2 regions of the Nocardia sp. NPDC049935 genome follow, and region 2 is predicted to be linked to the other one. Evidence: riboswitches for the same ligand, from Rfam matches in the RefSeq annotation. Region 2 holds a riboswitch; the other holds the start of a gene.

Region 1 (4,630 bases), on a different contig from region 2:
CCATGTGCGCGCCAGCGACCTGGATTGGACGATCGTGCGGCCCAGCGCCTTCACCGACGGTCCCCGCACCGGCACCTACCGGCGCGGCTTCGGCGGCGACGAGGCCGGCCTGAGCCTGAAGATCGCCCGCGCCGATATCGCGGAATTCCTCCTGGACCAGGTCACCGATCGGACCTACGTACACCAGGCTCCGGGCATCTCCCACTGACCGCCGGTGGTGGCGCGGACGGTCGCGGCACCCGCCGGGACCCACAGAGCCCGCCCGGTCACCATGATCGGGCGGGCTCTGTTGTGATTGCTCGCTAGGTGGTGAGCGGCAGATACACTCGCTTACCGGTATCGGCGAATTCGGCGGACTTCTCCGCCATTCCCGCCTCGATGGCCTCCACATCGGTCAGGTTGTGCCGTTCGGCGTATTCGCGCACATCCGCCGAAATCCGCATCGAGCAGAATTTCGGGCCGCACATCGAGCAGAAATGCGCAGTTTTCGCCGGTTCCGCGGGCAGTGTTTCGTCGTGATACTCGCGGGCGGTATCCGGGTCGAGGGACAGGGCGAACTGGTCGTGCCAGCGGAATTCGAAACGCGCCTTGGACAATTCGTCGTCGCGCCGCTGCGCGTGCGGATGCCCCTTGGCCAGATCGGCGGCATGCGCGGCGATCTTGTACGTGATCACCCCGGTTTTCACATCGTCGCGATTCGGCAGGCCCAGGTGTTCTTTCGGGGTCACGTAGCACAGCATCGCCGTACCGGCCCGGGCGATCATCGCCGCGCCGATGGCCGACGTGATGTGGTCGTAGGCGGGCGCGATATCAGTGGCCAGCGGGCCGAGGGTGTAGAAGGGCGCCTCCTCGCACAGTTCCTCCTCCAGCCGCACGTTCTCCTCGATCTTGTGCATCGGCACATGCCCCGGACCCTCGATCATCACCTGCACCCCGTGCGATTTCGCGATCTTCGTGAGCTCGCCGAGGGTGCGGAGTTCGGCGAACTGCGCCTCGTCGTTGGCATCGGCGATCGAGCCGGGACGCAGGCCGTCGCCCAGCGAGAAGGTCACGTCGTAACGGGCCAGGATCTCGCAGAGCTCGTCGAAATGCTCGTACAGGAACGACTCCCGGTGATGTGCCAGACACCAGGCCGCCATGATCGAACCGCCCCGCGACACGATCCCGGTGACCCGTTTCGCGGTGAGCGGCACATAGCGCAGCAGTACGCCCGCGTGCACGGTCATATAGTCGACACCCTGTTCGCACTGCTCGATCACGGTATCCCGGTACAGCTCCCAGGTCAGGGCGGCCGGATCGCCGTTCACCTTCTCCAGCGCCTGATAGATCGGCACCGTGCCCACCGGTACCGGCGAATTGCGCAGAATCCACTCCCGGGTCTCGTGGATGTTCTTGCCGGTGGACAGATCCATGATGGTGTCGGCGCCCCAGCGGGTGGCCCACACCATCTTCTCCACCTCCTCGGCGATCGACGACGAGACCGCCGAATTGCCGATATTGGCGTTGATCTTCACCAGGAACTTCTTGCCGATCACGGTCGGTTCGAGTTCGGGATGCCGGTGGTTGGCCGGGATCACCGCACGACCCGCGGCGACCTCCGCCCGCACCAGTTCCGGTTCCACCCCCTCCCGCGCGGCGATGAACCGCATCTCCGCGGTCACCACGCCCGCCCGCGCCCACGCCAACTGGGTGCGGGGCCCGGGAAGATCCGGTTTCGGCCAGCTGTCGCGCACTGCGGGCAGCCCGGCTTCCAGATCGATGGCGGCGGATTCGTCGGTGTACGGCCCCGAGGTGTCGTACACATCGAAATGGTCGCCGTTGGTGAGGCCGATCCGGCGCACCGGAATGCGCAGACCGTCCGTCTCCCGATAGTGCTTGACGCTGCCCTCGATCGGACCCGTGGTCACGGAATCGACAGGTGTGCTCGTCATACTTGCCTCCCTACGCCGGCATTACCCGGTCAGGTTCATACGGTCGACGGCCCTGAACGCCCGATCTGGGCTAGCCGTCCTCTCAGCCCGCTGGTGCGAGCCCCCGTTGCGTGTGAAATTTTCCCCCCGACTGTAATTTGGAGGCGCTCCGCGCCTCGAGGGCGGGGTGTTCTTTCGTTCGGTGGGGTCGGGTGGGTGTTCGGTGCGGACTTCGGGGGTGCGGGCGATAGGGTCTAACGGTGACGCTCTCGCATGGATCGCTGATGACCGTGGGCGAGTTCGAGGAACTCGACGCCGCGGCACAGCGGATTTCCGATGGGTTGCGGCTGGAGTACTTGAACGGACTGCTGGCGGCGAAATCGCGACCGGACGTCAATCACAGCCGGGTCGTGCAATGGCTGGCCCGGTTCCTGGTGCCCCGCCGATCCGAGCTGTGGCTGTTCGCCGACCGGGGCCTGCGGGCCGGTCGCGGCGGCGGCAGCCGGGTCCGGCCGGACGCGATCCTCGCGCCCGCGTCGGCATTCGCGGGCGAAGGCGAATGGTCGGATCCGCAGCCGGTGTTCATGACGATCGAGATCACGTCCCGGGCCCAGCACACCGAACTGCGGGACCGGCTCGACAAACCGTTCCTCTACGCGGCGACCGGGATCCCGCTCTACTTCCTCATCGACCGCGGCGCGGCGGAGGCCAGCGTGTACAGCGAACCCGAAGACGGTCGATACGCCAGCAAGGTCACCGTCCCGTTCGGTACCGATATCGAGTTCCCGGAACCGCTCGGCACCTTCCTCGCCACCGACCCCCTCGCGGACTGGCTGTAGGCGCTCTCGACCCGGCCCTTTCGGGCCGGGTGACAGCGGCCGGGTTCAGCCCTGCCCGTCGGCGGCGATATCGAATTCGGCGATCACCGGCGCGTGGTCGCTGGCGCCCTTGCCCTTGCGTTCCTCCCGGTCCACCCCCGCGTCGGTCACCGTGGCCGACAGCGCCGGCGACGCGAGCACGAAATCGATCCGCATCCCCTCCTTGCGAGGGAACCGCAGCTGGGTGTAATCCCAGTACGTGTAGACGCCGGGGCCCGGAGCGAACGGTCGCATCACATCGGCGAAACCGGTCTCGGTGATCGCGCGGAAGGCATCGCGTTCGGGCCCGGAAACGTGGGTTCTGCCGTCGAAGAACTCCATCGACCACACATCGTCGTCGGTGGGCGCGATATTCCAATCTCCCACCAGCGCGGTCTTGGCCGCCGGATCGTCGGCCAGCCAGCGCGCGGCGTTATCGCGCAGCGCGGCCAGCCACTCCAGCTTGTACTCGTAGTGCGGATCGGTCAGTGCACGGCCGTTGGGCACATACAGGCTCCAGACCCGGACCCCGCCACAGGTCGCCCCCAGCGCCCGCGCCTCCACGGTGGGCGTGGTGATCAGCGCATCGGCGGCATCCCGGTCGAAACCGGGCTGACCGGGAAACCCGATCTCCACCTCCTCGAGCCCCACCCGGGACGCGATCGCCACCCCGTTCCACTGGTTCAGCCCCACATGGGCGACCTCGTACCCGGCCTCCGCGAAGCGCTCGAACGGGAACTGATCGTCGCGGCATTTGGTCTCCTGCAGGGCCACCACGTCGATGTCCTGGCGATCCAGCCAGGCCAGCATCCGGTCCTGCCGGGAGCGGATCGAATTGACATTCCAGGTAGCCAGTCGCACGAAAGAAGTATCTTCGAAGCGACTCCACCGCTCGAGGGCGGGGAGGTAATTCTGGAGGGCTGTAATTTTGGAGCGGCTCCGCCGCTCGAGGGCGGGGCCCTATTAACCCCGGTTCTTCACTCCCGGCGGTCGGTCGCTGCGCTCCCTCCCTCTGGTCGCTGCAGAACCGGGGCGGGCCCCGCCCTGGGGAGGAGACCTTGTGGAGGAGGTGGTGGGTATCTACGTGCTAGCGGGGGGGATGGGGCCGGGTGTCTGCGGGATGTGGGGTTGCATCGTTTTTGCCTCGAAGGTTGGTCAAGGGTTGGTGGGCTTCGGTCCTGGGGGGTGGTGCCGGCGGACGGTGGTGCCGGTGGCGTGGACGGTGCGGCCTATGTGGTGCAGGGCGGCCTCGAGGGTGTGTATCCGGTGCGCTTCGGGGGGTAGCGGTACGTGGGCCCAGCCGGGTCCGGCCAGTAGGAGCAGGGTGGATGCGCGGGTGCGGGCGGGGACGGTCTCGGCCGCGGTGCCCCGGGTCTGGGACCACAGCACGACGATGGGGTCGCGGGGTTGTGCGGCCATGGCCTCGGCCAGGGCGGTGGCGGGGACGGCTGCGCCTAGTAGCAGTGCGGCGACGGCGTTTTCGGCGAGGGCGGCGCGGAGCACCTCCAGCGGCAGCACGTGGTTCTCACCGCCGGTGCAGGCCAGGAGTACCGGTGCGCCGCCGCCGAGATTGCGGACGGGCGGGACCGTGCGGTGCAGGGCGGCGGTAATCGCCGAGGAGAACACGTGCTCGACATCGATGAGTCCGTGACCGCGCTCCTGGCGGGCCACCAGGTCGGCGAAGACCGGGCGGCACAATCCGTTCCACGTGGTCACCACACCCAGATGAGCGAAGTGCGCGGTGACCAGCGAGAGCAGCTCCGGATAATCGAGCCGGCCGGCGGCCGCCAGGACGGGGGACAGATCGCCGAGCAGCGGGGTGGGTTCGGCGGCCGCGCGGGCCGCCTCGGCCGCGCTCACCGG
Region 2 (4,630 bases):
ACACCGCGCCGACGACCGCGTAGGTGATCCCGATCCGCAAGGAAGTGAAGAACCGCGGGAGCGCCGAGGGCAGCCGGACGTAGCGGAAGATCTGACCACGGGAGGCGCCCATACTGCGCAGCAGGGCGCCGGCGTCCCGGTCGGCCGCCGCGAACCCCTCGATCAGCCCGATCGCCATCGGGAAGAAGGTGACCAGTGCGACCACGAGCACCTTCGGCAGCAGTCCGAAACCGAACCAGATCACCATCAGCGGCGCGATGGCGATGATCGGCAGGGTCTGGGAGGCGACGAACAGCGGGACGAACGCGCGGCGCAGCCACGGCGAGAAATCCACCACCACGGCCAGTAACCAGGCCAGGCTCAGCGAGACCGCGAATCCGGTCAGAGTCACCTGGACAGTGGCGGCGGCGTGGGTGCCGATCTCGTCGCGATGCGCCCAGCCCTGTCGCACGACCCGCAGCGGAGACGGGAGCAGTTGCGGGCGGATGCCGCTGATCTCGACATACACCTGCCAGCACGCGACCAGCACCGCGACGGTGACGACCGCCGGCACCAGCCGCCCGGCCCGCGCCCTCCGTGGGGTGTCGGCGGCGATCCGGCCAGGCTTCGCGTGGACTGGATCGCTAAGTGGGGGCGAGGTAGTCATTGGTGAAATACCCCGACCAGTCGGGTTCCTCGGTCAGCGGCGCGCCGTCGGGACCCGCGAGCAGCCCCTTCTCGTACAGGAACCCGGAGTTCGCGGCCCACTGTTCCCGGGTCTGCGCGCCCACCCGGCCGTCGGTGTCCTTCATGAATCGGCTCGCGAGCATGCGCTGGCTCTCGAACACCAGGTTCTCGTCGTTGAACGCACCGGGGTTGGCGTCGATGAGGTCCCGGGCGGCGGCGTCCGGATCGTCGGCGGCGAACTGGTATCCGCGCTGCAGCGCCTGGACGAACTTCGCCGCGCGGTCCGGGTTCGCTCGCAGCCAGTCCTCGTTGCCGTCGATCACGATGGCGTAGGCGTCGGGGAAACCGAAATCGGTGTACCGGAAATACTTCATCGGGGTGCCGTGGTGTTCGGCCTCGATCCCCTCCCAGCCCAGATAGGACACGGTGAAATCCGCCTGGCCGGAGTAGACCGCCTCGTACGCCGAGGTGCCCAGGGTGACGGAGGTGAAATCGCCGGTGCCGCCGTCGTTGCGGATCACCTGCTGCAGCGCCTCCACTTCACCGGGATCGCCGAAACCGGCATAGGTTTTGCCGTCGAGGTCTTTCGGGCTCGCGATATCGGCGCGGTCGGCCTTCACCCCGATCCCCGTCGCCCAATGCCGCAGCGGCGCCAGCACGGATACGGTGTGCGCGCCGGAGGCCCGCGAGAAGGTCGACGAATTATGGGTGCTCACACCGAATTCGGCGTTCCCGGCGTCGACCACCGTATCCACGGCGGTGTTGTTGTAGGGCAGGACCTCCACATCCAGGCCGGCATCGGCGAAATACCCGCGCTGCAGTGCGACGAACAGTCCGGTGTGGTTGGTGTTGGGCGTCCAGTCCAGCGCGAACCGGATGGTCCGGCCCTGATCGGCACCGGAGCAGGCCGTCAGCGCGGTGAGCGCCGCCACCGCGACGACGGCGCATACGAGGGCGCGGCGCAGGCTCCCGGTCATCCGGCGGGCCAGGGCTGCGGATGCAGGGCGGTATCCCAGAACATCAGTTCGTAGCGGGTGGCGACGACGAACGCCGTTTCCATCGCCGCCCGGTCCCGGGCGCTCGCGGCCTCGGCCGCCGCGTCCACCAGCGACCTGGCCGCGGCCGCGGACTCCTGGAACTCCTCGGCGCCGTAGGTGGACACCCACTGCGCGTAGGGGTGCTCGGGATCGGCGGCGAGAACTTCGGCGGCCTTCGCGGCCAGATCGCGGCCCACCTCGGCATAGATCCAGAAGCACGGCAACGCCGCCGCCGCGCCCACGGCATAGGACTCGGTCGCGGCCGTGGCGATCAGATAGGAGATATAGGCCAGGCAGGCCGTCGAATGCTCCGGCTCACCCTCCCGGACCGGGATCCGGCCGCCGGTGAGAAGGTCGTGGTGCAGGGCCGATTCGACGGCGACCGCCGTTCCGGCCGACTGCGCCCAGAACTGCGCGGTCTCCGGATCGGGTGCTTTGGCCGCCAGCAGCGACAGTGTCTTCGAGTATCCGGCCAGATACAGCGAATCCTGCTCGACATAGGTGCGGAATACCTCGAGCGGCAGGCTGCCGTCGCCGAGCCGGCGCAGGAATTCGAGGTCGTCGATGGCGCCGCGCAGTTCTTTCGTCCGATCCCAGAGGTGGTCGGTGAATCGGGCGGTTTCGGAGGATTGCGCGCGCAAAACCAGGACATCCCTTCGTCAGCATTACCTGAACAGGTTCTCGGGTCTCATCTCAGCCCCACTCGCGTGGAGCACCCCGTGTCGGAACGATTCCGACCATATCAGCCGTGCGCGTGCCGGTGGGGCCGCTCCCCCGCCCGTATCGGCAGCCCCCGACCCGGAAAACCGCTGAACTGCGCCGACCCGTGCGCGGCTGCTCCGGAACCTCGTTCAGCGACCGGACAGGGCCGGCTCCACCGCCACCGACGCACCCAGGCCGACGATCAGCGCGCCGCCCGCGCCGCCGACGGCTTCGAGCCGCTTCGGCGACCGCGCGAACCAATCGCGCGCGGCGGCGGCGAGCAACGCCCACGCGCTATCGCTCACCAGCGCGATCACCAGGAACACCCAGCCGAGCACCAGCAGCTGCAGGGGAATCGACCCGGACGCCGCATCGGTGAAATGCGGCAGCACCGCCGCGAAGAAGACGATCGCCTTCGGGTTGGTCACCCCCACCACCACGCTCTGCCGGAACACCCGGCGCCCACTCGCCGCGGGCGCGGGCGCACCCAGGACCTCGCGCAACGCCTTGCGCTCCCGGATCGCCTGCACCCCGAGGTGGATCAGATACAGCGCACCCGCCACCTTCACCACCGACATGGCCACCGCCGATGCCGCCAGGAGCGCGCCCAGCCCGACCGCGACGAACAGCAGCGCGATCTGCACCCCCAGTGTGTGGCCCAGCACGGAGATCAAGGCCGCCCGCCGCCCCAGCGTGAGCGCGCGCCCGATGGTGAACAGCACTCCGGGTCCGGGGACGATGATGAGAAGGGTGGCCGCAACGAAGAAGGCGAGCAGATTCGCGGTGGGGACCATGTCCGAATCCTATGCCCGGATGGTGTTTCCGGCGCCCGGATCAGCGGGCGCGGACCGCGGCGGACCGCTCGCCGGCACCGCCCGAGTTCCGGCCGGCCGCGCGATACGGGAGTACGTACAGGTAGAGCCCTGAGAACAGCAGCAGGGCGAGCGGGATCAGCGGCAGGTACGACACCCAGACGATCGGTTCCGGTAGCGACAGCGCGACGAAGGTCGCGAGCACGGTCACGGTGAAGACCGCGGCGCCCCACCGGTGCAGTTGCCGGACCCGGGGCGCGGGGGCACCGGTCCCGGGGCGCGGGTGTGCCCCGGCGCCACGACGGCCGCGCCGGGCCGCGGCGATATGCCGCGCATACAGGGTGAGGCCGGAGAAGAACAGCAGCGCGAGCGGGGGCAGCGGCAGATAGGACACCCACTCCGGTCCCTGTAGTGCCAGTACCGCGACGGTGATCACCACGGTCGCGGTGAAGACGATCGCCAGCACCCGGTGCGTCCGGCGGACCTGCCTGTTCCAGTTCATCGCGTCTCCTCCGAGCGGCTCACGTCCCGCGGCGGCCTGCCGCGCGAGTTCGATACCGAGGACGCTATCGGCGGCGCCGTGACCAGCACTTCTCGATTCCTGATCAGTTTCCGCCGGGAGAACTCGGCGATTCGAGCCGGAAATACCGCCGCATACCGGCCGCCTCGGACCGCGTCGGCCGAAATGACCGAAGTGCGACAGTTGCCGTGACTTTGCCGCGACTGTTTCGTAATCTAACGGTGATCTTGTCTCCGAGCGTTACGAGTTATCACGATTATGCCTGGTCGACACCGCAAACCGCCCCGAGCCACGAAGTTCGTACCGCTGGCAGGCAGCGCGGTCGCGGCCACCGCGGTGATCGCTATATCGGTGGCGGCCCGCCCCGGCCCGGACGCTCCGCCGGCCGCCGCGGCCGCGGTCGACGCGGCGGAGGTTCCCGCCGCCGGCCTCGGCAGGGCTCCGGAGGCAGCGCCCGGAGCGCCGATGGCGGTGGCCGCGGTCGACCGCCCGCTCGAGCCGCCGAGATCCGCGAAACGGCTCGCGCCACCCGCGATACCGTGCTCGACGGAACTCGCCGGGACCCTGCCGCATGTGGCGCAGGTGGGCAATCTGATCGGCAAGACCTTCGGCATCTCCGATATCGGCGGCGCCCACGGCCGCTACGACGGCGACCACGGCGCGGGCCAGGCACTCGATTTCATGACGTCCGATCCCGCACACGGCGACGCGATCGCGAATTTCGTCCTCGCCAACAAGGAACGCTTCGGGGTCACCTACGTGATCTGGCAGCAGCGCTACAACGACGGCAGCGGCTGGAGCTATATGGAAGACCGCGGCAGCCCCACCGAGAACCACTACGACCATGTGCACGTCTCGTTCGCCTCGGCCGCCGATGTATCCGTGACCTGCTG

What was found. Region 2 has a riboswitch for thiamine pyrophosphate ahead of ACZ6SF_RS03345 (TenA family protein). Riboswitches for the same ligand answer to the same signal wherever they lie in the genome.
Region 1: linked by a shared signal. The riboswitch ahead of thiC (phosphomethylpyrimidine synthase ThiC) and the one ahead of ACZ6SF_RS03345 (TenA family protein) in region 2 are both predicted to bind thiamine pyrophosphate.

What each region holds. Positions count from the first base shown of each region.
Region 1 covers NZ_JBVJHV010000002.1:663,837-668,466, forward strand. The annotation lists gene ACZ6SF_RS11370 (NAD(P)-dependent oxidoreductase) at 1-208, shown strand, start outside; gene thiC (phosphomethylpyrimidine synthase ThiC) at 303-1,931, opposite strand; TPP riboswitch at 1,922-2,048, opposite strand; gene ACZ6SF_RS11380 (Uma2 family endonuclease) at 2,171-2,749, shown strand; gene ACZ6SF_RS11385 (exodeoxyribonuclease III) at 2,795-3,628, opposite strand; gene ACZ6SF_RS11390 (MerR family transcriptional regulator) at 3,923-4,630, opposite strand, start outside.
Region 2 covers NZ_JBVJHV010000001.1:706,199-710,828, reverse strand. The annotation lists gene ACZ6SF_RS03355 (ABC transporter permease) at 1-595, opposite strand, end outside; gene ACZ6SF_RS03350 (ABC transporter substrate-binding protein) at 624-1,643, opposite strand; gene ACZ6SF_RS03345 (TenA family protein) at 1,640-2,344, opposite strand; TPP riboswitch at 2,338-2,433, opposite strand; gene ACZ6SF_RS03340 (LysE family translocator) at 2,555-3,199, opposite strand; gene ACZ6SF_RS03335 (hypothetical protein) at 3,240-3,719, opposite strand; gene ACZ6SF_RS03330 (VldE C-terminal domain-containing protein) at 3,996-4,630, shown strand, end outside.